DNA from 3 places in the Paraburkholderia sp. RL18-085-BIA-A genome. Region 1 is predicted to be linked to each of the others. Evidence: predicted binding sites of a transcription regulator. Region 1 holds the regulator's gene; each other region holds the start of a gene.
What was found. Region 1 encodes FNR, which switches genes on or off when oxygen is low (the NO sensors DNR and NnrR bind a similar motif). Its sites were predicted from a motif close to TTGATNNNNATCAA; they were not measured.

Region 1 (6,679 bases):
TCCGGCACAGACCGTGCAATTGCAGGAGATGCAAACATGACCCGCGTATTGATCGCCGACGACCATGCGCTCGTCCGCGACGGTCTTCGGCATATCCTGCAAGGCGCAAGCGGCTTTGAAGTGGTCGGCGAAGCGTGCGACAGCACCAGCGCGATCGCACTGATCCGCGAGCGCGCCGCCGATGTGATGGTGCTCGATCTGTCGATGCCCGGCCGTAATGGCGTCGAGCTGATCAAACAGATCAAGGAAGAAAAACCGGCGCTGCGCATTCTCGTGCTGACCATGCACGCCGAGCAGCAGTACGCGGTGCGTGCATTCAAGGCAGGTGCGTCCGGTTATCTGACCAAGGAAAGCGCGAGTGCCGAACTGGTGGCGGCCGTGACCAAAGTGGCCGCCGGCGGCGTCTACGTCAGCCTGGCGATGGCCGAGCGGTTTGCCCAGAGCCTGAACGAGCCGACCGATCTGCTCCCGCATCAGCGACTGTCCGACCGGGAGTTCGACGTCATGAAGCGCATTGCCGCCGGTCAAACGATCACCGAAATCGCGGCCGAACTCTGTGTGAGCAGCAAGACCGTCAGCACGTACAAGACGCGCATCCTCGAAAAAATGCAGGTGCCGCACGAGGCTGCGCTGGTGCGCTATGCGATGCGTCACAAACTGGTCTACGACGAGGAGGACGACATCTGAACGCCGCCGCAAACCACCGTTTGCGGGTGGCCCGCGACCCGATTCAAGCCAGGGCGCCCCGTATCCCTTCTCCGACCTGCCGCGCACCCCGCCCGCAGTTCACCCAGGGATCCGCCTGATCCGCTTCACTTTATTGTAGGAAACGCCCTACAGACCTTCCCACTTGCCTACTCGAAGTTCATTCCCCGCCGATTTTATTTTGGGACAGCGCGGCCGATACTTCGAGCCATGAACTCAAGCCCTGACCGCCCCGCCCTGCGTGTGTTTCTCGCCGACGACGCAGCGTCAGTGCGGCGCCGCATGGCCGCGCTTTTGGGCGCACTCGACGGCGTGGAGATCGTCGGCGAAGCCGAAGAGCCCGCTGCGGCGTTCGCGGCCATCGATACTGCGGCGCCCGACCTGGTCGTGACGGACCTGCATCTGAGCGGCGGCACTGGCATGGAGTTGTTAGCGCTGCTCACACAAAGAATGCCGCATGTGACTGTCATGGTGATGACGAATCGTTTCAACGCCTGGTTTCGCCGCGCATGCCTGATGGGCGGCGCCCATTACTTTTTCGACAAGACCAGCGAATTTGATCTGGCGCGGAACACGATCCAGCGGATCGCCAGCGAACATCGCACGCGCACCCTTCTCCAATCAGGAGCACATCATGTCTGACGTCGCCGCCTATTGCCCAATCTCGCCAGCGCCTGTCCGCCCACAGGCACCGCCCGCTCCCCAACACGTGCCGGCAACCGCGCGAGCGCCGGGCAAGAACGCACTGCGCTGCACGGTCTGCTCCATGCGCTCTATCTGCATGCCGCAGGGCCTGACGTCCGACGAATTGCAAAGGATGGAATCGCTCATTTGCCCATCGCGGACCATCAAACAGGGCGAGACGATCTATCGCGCGAACGATTCGTTCCAGAGCATCTATGCCGTGCGCGCCGGCTCCTTCAAGACAGTCGTTATGCACCGCGACGGCGGCGAGCAGGTAATCGGCTTTCATCTCGCCGGCGACTCGCTCGGGCTCGACGGCGTGAGCTCCGGCCACCATAGTTGCGATGCCGTGGCGCTCGAAGACAGCAAGGTCTGCATCATCCCGTTCCATCTGCTCGAAGCCATGTGCCGGGAAGTCAAGGCCGTCCAGCAACACCTGCACCGGATGATGGGCAGCGAGATCGTGCGCGAGTCGTCACAGATGATGTTGCTCGGCACGATGTCTGCCGAACAGCGCGTCGCGACGTTCCTGCTGAACCTGTCGGATCGCTTGAGAATGCGCGGGTATTCGCCGACAGAATTTCACCTGCGTATGACGCGCGAGGAAATCGGCAGCTATCTGGGAATCAAGCTCGAAACGGTAAGCAGGATGCTCTCCAGATTCCAGCGTGACGGATTGGTCGATATACGGGGCAAGGACATCCGGATCCTCGATCACGAGGGCCTTGTGCGGGTTTAATTGAGCTTTACATCAGGGGGTTGAAGCGCGATCCGGTTCACTGCCGGCAGCACCGCAATCGAGGGCCGCCGCGCCCCCAAGCGCCCCAGCCAGCCCCACCGGCTAACGAACGGCAAGCACGGCCGCGCCCGTCAACCTGCCATCGCGCAGGTCGCCCAGCGCCCGATTGGCATCCGTCAGCGGATAACTCGTAGTTTCGATTGCGAGACGCATTTCGGCCGCAATGCGCATGAAGCCCAGCCCATCATCGCGCGTCAGATTCGCGACCGACACCACGCGCCGCTCGCCCCACAACATTGCATACGGGAACGACGGAATATCGCTCATGTGAATCCCGCCGCACACCACCACACCACCTTTAGCGACCGCCCGCAATGCCTGCGGAATGAGCGCGCCGATGGGCGCAAAAAGCAAAGCCGCATCCAGTTCGTCGGGCGGCGCCTGCTCGCTGCTGCCCGCCCATGCCGCGCCGAGACGGAGCGCGAGTTGCTGGGCTGCGCGATCACCCGGCCGCGTGAACGCGTACACCGTGCGCTGCTGATGACGCGCGACCTGCGCAACGATATGGGCCGCCGCGCCGAACCCGTAGATACCGATTCGCTGCGCGTCGCCCGCCATGCTCAACGTGCGATAACCGATGAGGCCTGCGCATAGCAGCGGTGCTGCCTCGATGTCCGTGTATTGAGCCGGTAGATGAAAGCAGTACCGGCTGTCGGCGACCGTGCGCTCCGCGTAGCCGCCGTCGATCGTATAGCCCGTGAATCCGGGCTCGTCGCAGAGATTTTCCCGCGCCGACAGACAGTAGCGGCAATGCCCGCATGTGTGGCCAACCCACGGCACCCCCACCCGGTCGCCGACGACGAACCCCGTCACCCCCGCGCCGAGATCGGCGACCGTGCCGACAATTTCGTGACCCGGGATCACAGGCTGTTTGGGATGCTGCAGCTCGTGGTCGACCAGATGAAGATCAGTGCGGCATACGCCGCACGCACGAATATCGATCAGCAGCTGCCCGGGACCGGGCGCGGGATCTGGCACCTCCTGCTCACGCAGTAACGACGCGCTGCCGTCGAACACCATCGCACGCATAGGATTCTCCTCGAACCTGCACGGCCGGCTCCCACCTCACTTCGCGCCGACATGGCGGATCGAAAGCGGCGCTTCACCGGGCCGGCCCGCGAAAAGTCACTCGCAAAAGCGGAAATAACCGCTGTGCATGAGCACCGGTTTGGCACCGACCTCGTTCAGCAATTCCCTTGCTGCGTGTTCGATTGGATGCCGGTTCGAGTTGAATGCAGCAATCAGGTCGTCTTCGCGCAGCGAAGCGGCCCCGAAATGGTCTTCGAGCGCCTCCGCCGTGATCGCGCACTGTACGCGCGCGCCGTCCACTTCGGCCGGAAATGCGACGACGAGGTCACGCGCGCAATACTCCGGATGTTCCTCTGGAAAATGAATCTTCATGACCACCACCTGATTCCTTGCGCAGGATGCGGGGCTGGAGTGGCGTGTCTGCACACCTACGCATTGTCGACCGCCTTCGAGACGGCCCGCTCTGTGCGAGGTCCGCCTGTCACCAGCATAGGAGCTATGCGCGACACGTCAAATTCAGACCTTGCGCCCTGGTTGACCGAGGTCAACGGCGTTCTGGTTTGCGCCCCTACACTGAAGTCATTCCCCCTGCACAGGAGTGCGTGCCGTGAATGCCCCAACGCGCAGCTGCCTGGCGGCGTGTGCCGTGTTGGTGCTGGCCAGCTCTGCAGCGCATGCCGAGCCGGAGCCGACCGCGCTGGTCGATCAGCAACACTGCATGTTTTGCCACACGCGCGACGCGCCGTTTCTCGCGCCGTCGTTCCAGCAGATCGCCGAGCGCTACCGCAACGTGCCGGACGCGCAGTTCATGCTGGAGCATAAATTGCGGCTCGGCGGCAAAGCGCATTGGGGCGATATGGCGATGCCGCTGCCGGCCGATCGCGGCGGGCCGTTATCGGCGGAGAATGCTCATACCCTGGTGCAATGGGTCTTGAGTCAATGAACCATCTTTAAGTCACGATTGTCGCGGCCTGATTCAATTGAACGGGACCGCATGTTTCGGAGAATTTTCATGCGCCTCACGGTACACCTCGACACGTTCAATAGTGTCCATCCAATGGCATTTGCCATTCTCTGGCTCGACAAGGACACGCGACAATGGTCTCGCGAAGCTCACCTGGGGCTCGATCTGCCCGAATGGGGCGCGCTGCATGTGGATTACGGCAATACGCTGGTGTGCGGCCCGCATGACGCGACCCCCGTGTGTGTGCTCGAAGGCCTGGATCTGAACGATTGCAGCGGGCCGTTCGAAGGCGAGTCCGGGCGCGCGCAGTGGTGCGCCGAACGCGGCCGCGTCCTGATGTCCGGCCACTGGCATGTGCAGTGTATCGACAACGAGCAGGCACAGCCGGAACACAGCTTGTTTGCTGCCGGCGACGAAGCGTAAAGCGCTGACGTCATCAGCACTTCGAGGCAACAGTCATGGGACTTGCAACCGATCTGGACGGCGTCCGCCATGCTTACGGACTGTGTTTCGTACGCGCGCCGTGGGCCTATTTCACGCGCGCGCCACTCGACCAGCAATGGGGCGACGGATGGGAACGCTCGCCTTATGAAAGACATGCCGGCCTGCCCTACGACGACGCACCGCAGCAGATCCTGACCGTCGCGTTCGACGGGCCGCTGCTGCCGCCCGACGCCGGGTACGACGGTCGCGAGCGCAGTGTCAACGAGATCAATCGCGGCGAAGCTCCGTGGCTGCGCACGCAGGATTTCGTCAGCAACGCGCCGGTTCGGATCGCCGCGGGCGCGTCGCTCGAAAAATTCGTGGAACTGGTCGAACTGGCTGGAGGCCATGTATTTGCCCCGCTCGGCTGGGGCGCGTTACGGCTCGAGCCGAGCGGGCCGGCCCGGCCGCCGCGGGCTGTAAAGGGCGGGCATGCATGACCAGCGCTGCGCACCATCCTCCGCGCTTATGTATCGCCGTCGCCCGCTGAATTGAGCAAGCGACCTGACGGCGACCAATTCGATAGCACCGATGCAGTCATCGAATCGTCGGCAATCGCCAAGCCGTTTGAAACGTCGACAAAAACCGAAGTACCTTGAAGTCCAAATCTCAGGCGGCAAAATCGCCCTTCAATCTTTTTTATCGTCGCAGCGTGACCTTACCGGATGATCCGAAGGCGCGAACCGTTCCGACCATGCGCAGTTCCCGCAACAATCCGGTGCGTGCCCGGTTCGCACGCGGAGAAACACGTAACCGCCATCTGCGCCGCTCGACCGCCTCACGCCGGTTTTTGGTCTCCTCACAGTGCTTGCCTCGGCATGTTCAATGTGGTTACGCCTTGATATGAGTAGGTGCTTCTTTCAGGCGATATTCCCACACACCTCCACCTCCGTGGCGGCGTGTTTCATCCCGATTGTTCGATAGACAGGCAGTAGCAGCCGATCTTCGCGTTCTACCACTGCGGCAAAGATGCCTTTACAATCCAGCACTTCGATCAGACAACCGTGATTTGCGCCATGAAATACCTCCTTGCATCGACATTCGCGGCGGTCATCGCAGCAGCGGGCACGACCGCGAAAGCCGAAACATCCGGGGGCAGTGATGCAGCCAAACAGTTGTGCGCCATTGGGTATGTCACCGGCGTCGGTGGATCGGCACAGAGCGTTCGCGAATATCTTGCAGCCCCCGACAGGGACAAATATCGCTACCTTGCAGACAACCCGATCCGATGCCAGGTCTCCGACGAGGGGCGCGCGTCTGCCTGTACCGGCATCACAAGCCTTCGGAATGAAAAAGTCAGCGTGTACGACGACATCGACAGCATGACGATGGCCGTGGTCGCACGCGTGGAACTCGATCAGGGGACCTACCCGGTGATTATCGTTGTGCCAAAGCACGACGTGAAATGCGACGAGTGAAAGCCCTCACGACGCCAACCGGTGTCGATTTCTATGGGTGGCTTGGCCATGCCGAGTCGGGTGAATCCATCGCGGGATCTGGTGTGGCCGGCGGCGATTTAGAAAGGTCAACACACTATCATCGTCTCCCGGTTCGACTGTGTTGCTGATACGGCTGTAGGTAGGCAATCGGCACGCACCGATCCTGCTCACTGTTCCGTCTGCTGTCGTTCATATTCCTTGTGTTTCATCTGGAGATATTCCTGCCGATCCAGCTCGTGTAGTTGTCGCGGATACTGTTCAGTGGCGTCAAACCAGTTAGTCAGGCGTTGCTCCAGACGCTTGTCGGGCGAGTTGGAGAGCGCGCCAAGATAGGCATCTATCGCCAGGTAGTAGCGCATTGTATTGCGTTCCACCAGACCGCGAACTCCGCCAATATATTCAGTCTGTTCGGAGGACGGAGCACTGGCAGTGGTAAACCCGACCTTATCGCTGCCGATAGTCGCCAGATACGTTTTCATCGCGAGCCTCCCCGCCATGCCGTAACTATACGAGTAGGTCAGGTGCAGAAAGGTCCGGTCGCCACTGATGTCTACCGCTTCGAGCACGATACGGTAG
Region 2 (6,679 bases), on a different contig from region 1:
GGTGAGCGGGCAAATCATCCACTGAGAACTTTAATAGTCCAAACTGAGGCAATAGCCAGCGCATTAGTCTTTTTACGGTTCTACTGAGGTGGACACGACGCCTCCCTCCGGGGGGCACTGATCGACGTCGCCCCGCCGTGTCGAAGTTCATCATGGAAATCGACATACTCGGCATCGATCTCGCGAAACAGGTTTTCCAGTTTCACTGGCCGAGCGTCGCGGACGGGCTGTACATCGGGCAAGGGTTTCGCGTGGCTCACTGGCTGAATGCGTGCATAGAAATCGGGGCTGGTGATTCACGGAAGCCTGCAGCACGGCTCACCACCGGGCCCACTAGGCCCGGCGTTCCCAGTCAATGGGAACAGAAGTCGGCTGATCAGCACCCAGTACGTCACGCCGTTCGCCAAGACGAACAAGCACGATCGCAACGATGACGAGGCGATCGTCGAGGCCGCGAGCCGGCCCACCATGCGCTTCGTGCCAGTTAAAGCCGTTGAGCAGCAGGACATCCAGGCGGCCCATCGCATGCGTGCCATCCTGCTGCGCCACCGTACTGCGCTGATCAAGCAGATGCGCGGCCTTCCTAGCGACGCGATCTTGCGATCTCGCGGTCACCGGACGCGTTCAAGCGTGGGTCCCAGTACTGCTGCACACCAGCGCCGGCGAGCTCACCTCGTTTTGCCAGACGCTGCTGACCGAACTCCTTCAGCACCTGCGCGCAATCGAAGAACGCGTCCACTTCATCGAGATCTCCATCCACTCATTCATGAAGCGATCGGCGCTCTACCGCAAGATCACCAGATACCCGGCGTCGGCCCGATTCCCGCGACCGCCATCGTCGCGGCAGTCGGCGACGCCAGACAGTTCCCCAACGGCCGACATCTGGCTGCCTGGCTGGGCCTCGTGCCGCGCCAGTATTCGTCTGGCGGCAAGTCACGCCTGCATCGCATCAGCCGGCGCGGTGACACCTACCTGCGCACTTTGCTCATTCACGGCGCGCGAGCGGTGCTGCGGTTCGTGAAGTCCAGGACCGATGTGCACTGCGTGTGGCTGCAGCAGCTGATTGGGCGACGGGAATATAACTGCACCGTGCTTGCGCTGGCCAATCGTAACGCGCGCGTTATCCACTAGAACTGTTTGCGTTGAAATGCATTGTGAAGGTGTCTCCCCCGTACCACCTCTGCTTGATACTGACCGGGCGCGACAACTGCAACTTGGCCGCCTGATGATGTTGGATGCCCGATTGTCCGCTGCTCGGCCGAGCCCGGCGCAGCACGACACTGGAAAACGCATCGGCCCGCTTCGAGGTAGGTCACGCTCCAAATACATCTTTCGGTCTTTCATCCATGCTTCCGGGAGCAGACATGCGACTGGCTGACTTCATCCTGCGTGACATGGAAGCGATCCTGTGCAATGGGAACATATTACGGTTGTGGTGCAAATAGCGCAGGCGAGCGCGAAGCCGCGCGGCTGTTCGTCATCTCAGCGAGATGAAAGGACCGCCGTCCAAACCGAGGGCGCAGCGGTATCTTTGAGATGCAGCTTCATCAGGTTGAACTGGCCTTTGCGAATGCGATGCATCAGCTCGATGCCGGAAATGGTTGTTGCCGCAGTCCTGAAGCGCTTAAAGCCGAGCATCACGGTCACCCGCGCTTTGAGGTTGCGATGATCCTGTTCGATCAGGTTATTCAAGTACTTCGACGATCGCAATGTTGTGCTTTCGGGCAGCAATTTATCGATCGTCATTTCGCGCACTGCGCGGTGAGACGCCGCGTAGCCGTCCAGCGTGATTGTCTTGGGAGCGAGCCCTTGACTCCTGATCGCTTTCGCGAAGAAGGCCTTGGCAGCAGCGACATCGCGCCTGGCGCTGAGCCGGAAGTCAACCGTCTTGCCAGCCCGGTCAACCGCTCGGTAAAGATAAACCACTTGCCACGGATTTTCACGTAAGTTTCGTCGACTCTCCACGACCGGCCGGCTGCCGTAGCAAAGCGGTTCCAGCGCCTAACGAACTCCGGCGTGAACCGCTTGACCCAGCGCATGATCGTCGTGTGCGCCAGAGAAAGGCCACGTTCGGACATCATCTCAACCAGATCGCGCAGGCTCAGCTTGTAACGCAGGTACCAGCGAACGCACAAGACGATGACTTCGCGATCGAAATGCCGACCTTCGAACAGCTTGTCAATGTTCCTCAGCTTACTCATCTGTTTGCCCTGCGTGCGTCAAAACCCTGAGCCTAACCCATCGGCCTTCATATTTGCACCAGAGCCGCCGTGTCTAACCTTAAAGGTTCAGATCATCCAGAAACTCGGATTCCGGGGCGACACTCGTGACAAGCAAATGATCCCGCGCACGCGTGCAGGCGATCTACAGCAAATGGCGTTCGGTGTTGTAAATCTCTTCCAGATCAGTGTCGTCTGCCACAGTCTCGATGCGCGATTGCAGGGGAATGACCTCATCCGAGATGCCAGACCAGTGACAGAATTGCTCCGGTCTACGAGGGTCGCGGCGCCGCGCATGCCGCCGACATGCGCGATACCGCTTTGCGCCACCCCCACTGGATGCATGCACCACACGAGCAATGGCTCAACTGAGGTCTGGCAAAGCCATAACGACCCATTTGGCCTGATTTGGAAAAAGTGTCGGTGCTAGATGACCTAAGTCAATTGCGCCGTATCCGTGAAGAAGATACTGATCGCCACGCAATCACCGTCCGGAGAAAGATCATGGTCCAACTTATGAAAGCTGCCGTCGTTCACGAATTCGGCGCTCCGCTGCGTATCGAAGAGGTCCCCGTCCCGACGCCCGGGCGCGGACAGATTCTCGTCAACATCAAGGCGTCCGGCGTGTGTCACACGGACCTGCACGCGGCTGACGGCGACTGGCCGGTCAGGCCCACACTGCCCTTCATTCCCGGCCACGAAGGTGTCGGCTATGTCGCCGCCGTGGGCGAAGACGTCACTCATGTCAAGGAAGGCGATCGCGTCGGCGTGCCGTGGCTGTATACCGCCTGCGGTCATTGCGAGCATTGCCTCGGAGGATGGGAAACGCTGTGCCATGAGCAGCAGAATACCGGCTACTCGGTCAACGGCGCCTACGCCGAGTACGTTCTGGCCGATCCTGACTACGTCGGCCACCTGCCTTCGTCCGTTGCGTTTGAAGATATCGCACCGATCCTCTGCGCCGGCGTGACCGTGTACAAAGGCATTCGCATGACGGACACACGTCCTGGTCAATGGATCACGATCTCAGGAATCGGCGGCCTGGGTCACGTCGCGGTTCAATACGCGATTGCAATGGGCCTGCGTGTGGTAGCGGTCGACATATCCGCCGACAAGCTTGCTCTCGCCCGCGAACTCGGCGCAACCCTGACGTTCGACGCTTCGCAATGCGACGCTGCGGCGGCGATCCAGAAGGAAATCGGTGGAACGCATGGCGTACTCGTCACCGCTGTATCGCGCAGCGCTTTCGCTCAGGCACTCGGCATGGTGCGCCGGGGCGGAACCGTCGCCCTCAATGGGCTGCCGCCGGGTGACTTCCCGCTACCGATCTTCTCGACCGTGCTCAACGGCACTACCGTGCGAGGTTCTATCGTTGGTACTCGCAAGGACTTGCAGGAATCACTCGAATTCGCCGCGCAAGGCCGCGTTCGCGCGCGGATCCACCTCGATCGTCTCGACAATATCAATCATCTTTTCGCCGAATTGAAGAATGGTCGCGTCGATGGCCGCATCGTGCTGAAGCTCGATTGAGCGGCGCAATCGACAAACAAAAGAATGGACGCGAACGCCTGAGCGGCTCGCGTCCTTTCCACATATAACGTGTAGACGGATCCTTTCGGGGGCGGACCGTGAAGGGTCCGGACGGACCCACGAAGTAATAGAGCGACGTAATGGATCAGGCAACTGGTTCAGGAGCGCCTGATAGACATCACTTCGGCTCAACGACACTCGCGCGGCTGAACCGGTAGCGTATTCGCCATCTTGAGCCGCACCCAGTCCATACCTTCACGCAAACCCACCAGTACCGCTTCGCGCTTTGTGGGAAAAATACCGCTGTGCGTGAATTCGTGCTTGAAGATTCCCTCTGGCGTCCGATGGCTCGGCTGGATCGAGCAATCGAAACCGCCGGCTGTGGGATGTGTGGTTGCGATGACCGACCAGTCGTGGTCGCGCATGTTGCCCGAAATCGTCATGGGTCGCTCCTGGTTGATGCTTCGTCATTGAACCGAGCGCTCCGCCATCGAGTCGACGGTGCCGGTCAGCGTGACGGTTCCATCGCGCACCTTAACGCCGATGTGCTTCGCCTCGCGTTCGGCGTGGCGTCGTAGCGCCTTGCTGATCTGTTCGCCTATCTCGTGAGCGGCCGCGTCGCCGGCTATGGTGATCAGGTTCGACATGCCTATGACGCCTCGCTTGTGTGAAATCGTGCGCGTCGCGACGCGGCTCTGATAAGCCCAGTCAACCTCGCCGCGCAACGTCACCCAACCTTTCTCCACCTGCACCTTGACCGCCTCTTCGCTCATCCCGACCGTCGAGTGTTTTTATGTCAGGCGGAGGTTTGGCACCAACAGGTGTGCGTACCAGCGTCCCGCGACCGATCGTCGGGACGTGCGTCGTCCGGGCCGAGTAAGCCTGTACTGAAGCGAGGTTTGGGCTTGAATTTCATCTGCAAGAGAAAGTCCCGCACAGGCGGAATGAAACGGCTCATGCGGAAGAGGGACTGCCAGGCGAAGGCGCTAAGCGTCGAGCTTGGCGCCATGACAATGCCGAGATTCAGGGCGAGCCGGATGAGTGCCCAGGCATGCTTGCGACGCTCGGACTCATAGGATGACAGTATCGACTCAGGCATCTGGATGCGCAGCACAGCGGCAAGCTTCCAGCGAAGGCTTTCATCCATCCTCCAGCTCTTGCCGACCGGACGTTTGTGCTTGCGAAAGGCCTTCTCGAACAACGGTACGAGTTTGATCACCCAGCGATGCACGCTCGAATGGTCGACCGCGAAACCCCGTTCGGCCATCATTTCCTCGAGATTTCGCAAGCTCAGCGAGTAGGCCACATACCACCGCACGCACAGAAGTATCACGTCCAGAGGATAGTGCAGGCGCTTCAGTACCTTCGCTACGCCGGCAGGCAGGGCTTGTCTCGCAGTCGCCTTCGTCATCTCACGCTTCACTTCGGCGGGAAAATATCAACTTCGATTTTACTTCTGCCCCCTTAGCGCGACAAAGCCATCACTTACCCTGGTTTGCATAGCTTCTGCAAAGCGGTGACGAATCCGGTTGAACCGGCACTCCGAAACCTGCGTATTGGGTGTGTAAATCTGCAGTTAGTCAGCGCAGGCTGTGTTGCCCGAGGTATCGCCGCATAGCCACTGCTTAGCAATGCCTGGATATCGCGACGCCCATAGATGTCGCAATAGTGAAAAGCGGTTTGAGAAAACCGATATCATCCAGAGTTCTTATGGAACCAGAACCCTCTACGCCAGCGGGCGACGGCCAGTCAACTTCCTGCATCGCCGCATGCGATTGGTGTTGGGACCACGCCCTCGCCTTCCCGATCGCGGAGATAGTCGTTCTTCGCGCTCTGCAGGTGATCGACGCTTAGCTGTGCGAGCGCCCAGCTATCGGTTCCCTTGAGTGCCTGAATCATCATGTAATGCTCGTTGGCCGATTTGCGGGCGTGCTCGATATCGACCGTCTTGGTTGCGCGCACGGGCAGGCTCAAGCGCATGTAGTGCTTGATGGACTCGACCAGATAATCATTGTCGCAGGCCGAGATCATGGTCATGTGAAAGGCATCGTTGCATTCGTGCAGTGCGCCGAAATCACGTTCATCCAGGAAATGAAGATACTTCCTGTGCAGATCTTCGAGATCAGCAATCAACGCGGCGGGTGCAGGCAACGGAATGCGCAAGACCGCCTGGCGCTGAAGCAATTCACGAACTTCATAGATCTGACGGACTTCGTTTGGCTTCAGTACGCGAACGGAGACTCCCTTGTTCTTTTCGCGGACCGCGATCCCCAGCCGTTCGAGTTCGTTTAATGCCTGGCGCGTGAAATGCCGCGTGGCGCAAAAGCGCGCCATCAATTGATCTTCCACCAGCCGCGCGCCCGGCTTGAGACGCCCGAAGATGATGTCCTCGTGCAGTGCGCGGGCGATCTCGTGCACCTGCAACGGTCTGGGCGGGAAGTCGGCGACCTGGTCGGGTTGGCTATGAGCGTTCATTCGAGAGATGTGCAGTATTCGGGTTCTGGCGCTCAGCCTCGCGCGTAGATTTGCTCGACGAGTTCCAGCGTCCGCAGATTGTCTTCCGGCGAGGTTTCGAATGGCGTGTCGTTTGCCAGGGCATCGGTGAAGTGGGCGATCGCGGCCGCATAGGAATCGATATAACAGGCTTGCAAATCGTATTTCTCGACCAACCGCTGAACCCCATGACAGGTGAGTGTATCGCCCGCGAGGTGCACCGTGCCGCGTTCGCCTATCAACAAAAGCTGGTCGCTTTGAGCCGGCGGTTCACCGTGCACGCAGAAATTCGCCAGCAGGTTGACCGCTGTTCCGTTCTTGCTGACGAACGCGAGCGCGGCTCGATCTTCGCCGGCGATCTGACTGCATTGCTTGCCGAGCCGGCTATGAACGAGTTCGAGTTCGCCGAGCAGAAAGCGCAGGGTGTCGATGTGATG
Region 3 (6,679 bases), on a different contig from region 1:
CGAGCGTTGATGACAGCCCATTTTTCAGTGACGGGTTTCAAGCCGAGCTACGGGCCTTTTTCCAGGCGCTTGATGCCGGCGACATCCAGGTCAATTCTGTAGCCTTGAACATGGACATTGTTGACGCTCGCAGGCCCCCAATGGGCGAGTTCGTTTTTTCTCTCGCCCAAGTAGGACCGGCACTTAGTGCCGCTGTAGGGGCGTGGTTAGAGGCGGATTCTGGCCGGAAAATACGCCTGAAAATGGATGATGTTGAATTCGAGGTCAACACGATGACGCAGCTAATCCAGGTGCTCGGTAAGGCGATCGCGCTGAGAGAACAACGTGTGAAGCAGGCAGGCTGCGACAAATGAAATCGCAGGGGCGATTCAGTCCCGGCACGCCGGGTTCGTGTCGCCACCTCGGCAAGCAAACGCGGGTCTGCGATTCATGGCGATCCCCAACCAACACACTCGATACGCGTTGTGTCGTGATCGAGTGAATTGCTCGTGGGATGCGCCGTGCTGGCGTGAGGAAGTTGACGCGTGCCCAGTCGCGGCACGGGGCTGCTTCACGTTGAAACTGCGCAACACGATCCGATGAGACGCCGCAGAACTTCTCAGCAAAGCCTGTATCGGTCAAAGCTCACCTGGTATGTTTAAGCGTCCGCAGCCTGGATACATCCTCGTCATTTGAAGGCGGCGATGTGTTCCAGCTTCCAGGTCCTGTCGAAAAACGATGACATCGGCCCATAGAAACGGAACTTCGGGAACCGGCCTTTTCCGGGCACCGTCCTGATCCAGTTTGCTTTTTTCTTTCGGTTCCTTCGCATCAAAAACGATATCTATCGAACGTTCTGCGCTGACGCCTGGTTTGGTGAATGTGCTAACAGACGGGAAGGGTTGCCCATTCTGCAATTCCGATCTGCTTAGGTGATCGTAGACAGGTCGTGCATGAGCGATATTTCGGCCTATCCATAGGGTTGCTGAAAGACGAAGAACTTTATAAGAGAAGTCGAGCCAAAGTGAGATCAAAAAAATCGGAATAGCGCCAGCCGTTAAGCAATAGTTGCTCGTTCCTTTCGCTAAAGCAAAAGGTGGCCTTTTGAGTCACTTTTTGCTTTACTTGTCATCGCGACACACACCGAAACCCCGCATACACATACTGATAATGCGGCTGAAACCAGTTCCGGAAGGCAGGTCGCAGCATGCACTCAGCGGTGCGTGCCGAACCGCCTTTGAGCACGTAATGTTGCCCATCGAAAAAATTGGCCGAATAGCCGGCATAAAACGGAAAAGCTTCGAAGCCGGGCAACGCGTCGAATAGCGTCGAGGTCCACTCCCATCCATTGCCGAACTGACCTTCCACGCCGAACGCGCTGACGTTGTCTGGATACGCGTCGACGGGCTTCGGGTCCCAGCTGCGGAAATCGAAATTGCCCGATGCGGCGTGCGGTGCGCCATGTGCCGCACGTTGCCATTGCGCCTCGGTGGGTAGGGCCTTGCCGGCCCAGCGTGCATACGCACTGGCTTCGGCATGACTCACGTATGCGGGCCAGTCGAGCGGCAGCGGCACTTCGTCGAACATCGTGCGCAGCAGCCATGCGTGATCCGAATTTGGCGCGCTGCCTGCCGCTGTGTCGCGCCGCGACCAGCAAGCCGGATGCGCGATATGCTCGGCCACTTTCCACGCCCAGTCCTTTTCCGACCACCACTTCGGCTCACGATAGCCGCCGGCCTCGATGAACTCGCAAAACGCGCCGTTTGTCACCATGTAGCGATCAATCTCGAACGCGGGCACGTCGATACGCACTTCCTCGAATTCGTTGTCCCAACCGAAATGCCCCCCATCGCGCGACATGCCGAGCGTGGTCGCACCGGCCGGCACACCGACCGTCGACGACAACGCCTGCCGGCGCCCGGGCCGTGTCACCACGTCCTCGCGCAATTCAGTGACCTTCTGTGCAAGCGGCAACTGATGGAGCATGTACGCCAGCGTTTCGGCGTGCATCAACCGATGCTCGATCGCGACGTTCAGCAACTGCCCGGAGCCGCCGGCCTGCGCGCCGTCGCGGCGAAACTGCGCGGCGTCCGCCAACCCAGCGAGCGCCTGGTCGATCTGCGCGCGCGCACGCGATCCGTATTCGCGTATGGTGTCGAGCGACGGCCAGTCGCCAGGTTGATCGGTCGGAAAGCCGCCGTCCACGGGGTCGATGCCAAACGCGAAAAGCTGGTCGAGTTCCGGACTGAATGCCGGCAACTCGCACACCCGTTGATCGAACAGATTGCGATCGAACGCTTCCAGATGGCCGATGTAAAACACGATCCGGTGACGTTCGCGGATCGGCCGCTCGTACAGGAATTCGGGTTTGACGATCGCAAACAGTGCGTCAGTGACCTGGCGGGCATCGATCAGACGCTGGACGAGCGGGTGATGTGGGGCGGGGTCGCGATTCATTTCGCTGGGTCTCCTTGCGGGGGACGGACTAAAGACTGTACCCGCTCGCAGGAGCCGTGCCAAGACGCAAGCGCCTCGGGCAGAAGATGAGCGGCGCACGGCGGCGGGCGCCGGCCAGCCCCGGCAGGGCGGCTCAGACCTGCCGCAGACCCGCCAGGTCGACGATCCGGATGTGCTTACCCTGTGTGTCGATCAGGCCGCGCTTTTGAAATCTTGACAGGGTGCGGCTGACGGTTTCGAGCGTCATGCCGAGGTAACTGCCCATGTCCTCACGCGTCATGCGCAGATTGAATTCCGCCGAAGAGTAGCCGCGCTGCGCGTTGCGCTCCGACACATCCAGCAGAAACGCGGCGACCCGTTCGTCCGCGGAAAGCGAGCCGAGCATCATCATCTGCGCGGCCTCGCGAACGATCTGCGAGCCGAGCAGTTTATGCATGCGCTCCTGCATCGAGCTGATTTCGCGGCACAGCAGCTTGAGCGCGCTGTAGGGGACGATGCAGACGGTGCTGTCTTCGAGGGCGACGGCGCTGCATGCATGCACGTCCTCGCTGATGCCGTCGAGGCCGAGCGCTTCGCCGGCGAGCCGCAGCCCGGTGACCTGCTCGCGGCGGTCGCGGTGCGCCATCACGGTTTTCATCGAACCGGAGCGCACGGCGTAAATGCTGTCGAAACGGTCGCCGCTGCGATACAGCGCTTCGCCGCGCTGAACTGAGCGCGCCGAGCAGATGAGCGTCTCCAGTTTCGAGAGTTCATCGGACGACAGGCCTTGCGGCATACAGAGCTGCCGCATCGAACAGCTCGAGCAGCGCGCCCTGGTGCGCGCGGTTGCCCGCACCGGAGCCGCCCGGCGGCGGCCGCGCGCCGAGGGCAAACCTGCGGCGGAATTGTCAGTGCCGGTGGAGCGCGTAACAGCGGAAGGATTGAGCATGTTCTGCAAGTGAATGTCGGAGTATTGGCGGATTGTCCCACCCGCCACACCAGGCGTTCGGCGACAAAGTGACTCGTTGCGCCGGCTAGGGAACTTGAGCGATATCGCGCGCTCGCGGGTGAACCGGGTTATGGACTGCTATGCATCTCACGAACCGCGGTGCAATGCGCACTGCCGCTCGACACGGCGAATGACAGGTGCCACGCGAGCCGCCGCCGGATCAGGCCGGTTCCTTGTCCTGACCGGCCGCGGATGGAATCAGCAACACGGGTAGGCTCGCCTGGCGCACGCAGCGCTCGGCGACACTGCCGAGAATCAACCGCTGGAAACCGCGTCGGCCGTGCGTGCCCATCACCAGCAGGTCGGCATTGAATTCGGCGGCGGCGTGCAGCACGATCTCCGACACGTCGCCGAGCGACGACGCCTCGCTCACGGCGGGGTCTCCCTTCACACCTTGTTCGGCCATGGTCTTGGCGAATTCCGCGCGCAGTTCCTTGCCTTCTTCGATCAGACGGTTGCGCAGAATGGACGGGTCGTAGCCCGGCGCTTCGAAATACATCGGCGTGTTCTCGACGACGTAGAACGGCCGCAGAACAGCGCCGCTGGATTTGGCGAGCTCGAGCGCTGCTTCGAATGCACGGCGGGAGGTATTGCTGCCGTCGACCGCTACAAGGATGCGTGTGTACATATCGGCTCCGCGTCTGAAAAATCCGTTTGCCGCAGCCGTTCTTCACGGCGAGGCTCATTGATCTTTTATACCAACGAAGCTTAGATGATCGCTGAAAAAGATGCACTCAACCAGGATGTAAATCAAATACTTGTCAAATTTTCGTCGTTGGCGCTTCGGCGGCGAGGCCTGATCGGGCGGGCGTCGGCGCGCTTCGCATCAATCGGAACGCATATTCGCGAAGGAGTGCCAGCCAAGGTTGGCCTTACAATCAGGCCATATTCAGACAAGCTGCTTCAGCCCCGCTGATGACCGAACGCAAAACCACGGGCCTGCCCGAGAAGATTTACGGCGACATCCTCAATCGCATTCTTGAGGGCGAGTACAAGGAAGGCGAGCGCTTGCCGACCGAACACGCGCTGGCCGAACGCTTCGCCACGTCGCGGCCGACCGTGCGCGAAGCGTTGGCGCGCCTGCGGGCGGACGGCATCATCACGACGCGGCACGGCTCGGGCACCACGGTCGCTCGGCGGCCCGATCCGGACGTGCGCCGCTTCGCGCCGCTGGAAACGCTGTCCGATATTCGCCGCTGTTATGAGTTTCGGATCATCACCGAGGCCGGCGCGGCCGAGCAGGCGGCGCTCAAAGCCGATTCCGACGACATCGCCGCGATTCAGCATGCCTGGGATGAACTGGAGCGCGTCATCGAAACGCGGGGCATCGGCGCGCAAGACGACTTCATGTTCCATCTGGCGGTGGCGCGCGCGTCGAAGAACCCCTTTTTCATCACGGTCATGTCGTTCATCGAGGAGCAGATCCTGTTCAGCATGAACCTGTCGCGCAATCTGTCGCTCGTCAAGACGGTGGAGCGGCAGCGACTCGTACAGGCCGAGCATATGGCAGTGCTCGACGCGATTCGTCGCAAGGACGCCACAGGCGCCGCAACGGCGATGCGGGTCCACCTGCAGAATGCGCTGGAGCGGATGTTCGGCTCCTGAGTTTTCGCGCATCGATCCAACCGGGTCATCGGAAAAGCCGGCGCTGCGCCGGCAGCCTAGGCAGCCACTGCGATCGGCCCGAACAGGGCCGTGAGCGTCTTGGGACTCACCGCGACATTCAGCGCGACCGCCCGCTCGACGCCGATCTGCACCGGCGCCCCGAGCCGGCTAATGTCGATGCCGGTTCTGCGCAGCAGCCGTTCGATTGGCGTCGTGGTCACGGTGACGTAGCGCGTGATGCCCATCCGCTGCGCGAATTTCATGACTTCCTGGATAGCCTGAATCGTCAGGTCCGTGAAGCCAAACGACTGTTCTTCGCCACCGGTTTCGATGGCAAACCGGCTCAACTCCCAGATCTCCCGTCCGACCGGCGCCTGCGCACCGTGCAGCAGTTGGGGGAAGGTGTCTTTCAGCATATTGGGGCCTTCTGTCGGCATCATGCGCCAGCAGCCGCGCAACTTGCCGCCATCTGCATGAATCAGCATGTAGTGCGGGCCGAGGGCGTCGTACCCGTCGATCTCCATGCCCGCGATAGTCGGGATGTCCCATCCGAGCCGGCCGTGAAACACCCGGGCCCGCAGGCGATACATCTCGTTGATGTCCGCGTTGTCAAATTCTTGCCGCATTCCGATCCGGATGGCTGTTTGCATGACGTTCTCCTGAACGTGTTGGGATACCAATACGCTGGAAAACTTATGCATTTTGAATTGTTACGCCACCTACCTACCTGGATAGGTGTGCATGCTTATCGGGTCACGCAGAATTCGAGACACGTATCCGCACTCAACCGACAGGGCATCCAAATGGAACTTCTCGAAAATCACTGGCAACCGCAACCCGGTCTTCAGGCGCGTCCGGCGGAGGTTTCTTCGGCGGTGGATCGTGTACTGATCATTGCTTACCGCAAGAAGAAAAAAGAGAGCCAGCGCCGCTTCTGGGCACGCTTTGGCGTTACGCAGTCGCGCGGCAGCCGGTTTGAATCGGGTGCGGAAATCCCGGCGCCGGTCTCGATCCTGCTGGGCCTGTACTTCACCAAGACCGTTTCGGACGCCGATCTGGGCCGCGCCGAGCGGGTGCTGTACAGCCGCGACGCCGCTGCGTTGCTCAACCCGGGTCAATAAGCCCGAGTTGCGCCGCAATCACGGCAGCCGCACGCCGCGAATTCACACCGAATTTCGTCCTGATGTTTTTCATATGGAAGTTCACCACGGCTTCCGAACAGTTCAGGATATGGGATATTTCCCAGGTGGATTTGCCGCGTGCGGTCCATTTGAGGCACTCTCGTTCGCGCGGCGTGAGCTTGGGCAATAAGGTCTGAGCGTGCGTCTCCAGATGGCGCTGGCTGGTATCGATCACCAGGTCGCGCAATAACACCAGATTCGGCAGTGCCGCGTTGACATGGCGCTGAAATTCGTCGGTCGAACTGCTGTCATTGACAAAGCACATCATGCCGGCTTCCTGGTTCGGTCCATGGATCGGTATTGTTACCCCGGCGCGCAACCCGTATGAGCAGGCTTCCTCGTACATGGATCGCTGCGCGGTGGTCGCGAAAATTCCGGGCGACCAGATCAGCGGTGCGGCGCGTGTCATGCAATGCTCGACGGTCGGGTCGATATGAGCCAGCCCCTCTTTGTCATACGTCTGGCGCCA

Region 2: a site for FNR is predicted at 2,650-2,663, ahead of adhP (alcohol dehydrogenase AdhP). Genes of this name have one in related genera too.
Region 3: a site for FNR is predicted at 4,165-4,178, ahead of P0D89_RS14215 (universal stress protein). Genes of this name have one in related genera too.

What each region holds. Positions count from the first base shown of each region.
Region 1 covers NZ_JARESU010000086.1:11,075-17,753, forward strand. The annotation lists gene P0D89_RS36130 (PAS domain-containing sensor histidine kinase) at 1-40, shown strand, start outside; gene P0D89_RS36135 (response regulator) at 37-687, shown strand; gene P0D89_RS36140 (response regulator) at 916-1,347, shown strand; gene fnr (fumarate/nitrate reduction transcriptional regulator Fnr) at 1,340-2,128, shown strand; gene P0D89_RS36150 (zinc-dependent alcohol dehydrogenase family protein) at 2,231-3,217, opposite strand; gene P0D89_RS36155 (DUF1488 family protein) at 3,314-3,598, opposite strand; gene P0D89_RS36160 (c-type cytochrome) at 3,825-4,160, shown strand; gene P0D89_RS36165 (DUF3564 domain-containing protein) at 4,230-4,604, shown strand; gene P0D89_RS36170 (hypothetical protein) at 4,640-5,104, shown strand; gene P0D89_RS36175 (hypothetical protein) at 5,681-6,082, shown strand; gene P0D89_RS36180 (hypothetical protein) at 6,271-6,679, opposite strand, start outside.
Region 2 covers NZ_JARESU010000141.1:9,594-16,272, reverse strand. The annotation lists gene P0D89_RS43360 (IS110 family RNA-guided transposase) at 292-1,131, shown strand; one part of gene P0D89_RS43355 (IS6 family transposase) at 1,483-1,922, opposite strand; one part of gene P0D89_RS43355 (IS6 family transposase) at 1,922-2,135, opposite strand; gene P0D89_RS43350 (hypothetical protein) at 2,049-2,231, shown strand; gene adhP (alcohol dehydrogenase AdhP) at 2,724-3,749, shown strand; gene P0D89_RS43340 (UDP-glucose 4-epimerase) at 3,938-4,192, opposite strand; partial or broken gene P0D89_RS43335 (BON domain-containing protein) at 4,223-4,537, opposite strand; gene P0D89_RS43330 (FAD-dependent monooxygenase) at 4,546-4,896, opposite strand; partial or broken gene P0D89_RS43325 (IS6 family transposase) at 4,885-5,160, opposite strand; gene P0D89_RS43320 (GntR family transcriptional regulator) at 5,499-6,167, opposite strand; gene P0D89_RS43315 (Gfo/Idh/MocA family protein) at 6,257-6,679, opposite strand, start outside.
Region 3 covers NZ_JARESU010000016.1:104,757-111,435, reverse strand. The annotation lists gene P0D89_RS14230 (hypothetical protein) at 1-353, shown strand, start outside; gene P0D89_RS14225 (SUMF1/EgtB/PvdO family nonheme iron enzyme) at 1,108-2,436, opposite strand; gene P0D89_RS14220 (helix-turn-helix domain-containing protein) at 2,570-3,226, opposite strand; gene P0D89_RS14215 (universal stress protein) at 3,585-4,052, opposite strand; gene P0D89_RS14210 (FadR/GntR family transcriptional regulator) at 4,340-5,029, shown strand; gene P0D89_RS14205 (acyl-homoserine-lactone synthase) at 5,086-5,679, opposite strand; gene P0D89_RS14200 (helix-turn-helix domain-containing protein) at 5,833-6,150, shown strand; gene P0D89_RS14195 (helix-turn-helix transcriptional regulator) at 6,134-6,679, opposite strand, start outside.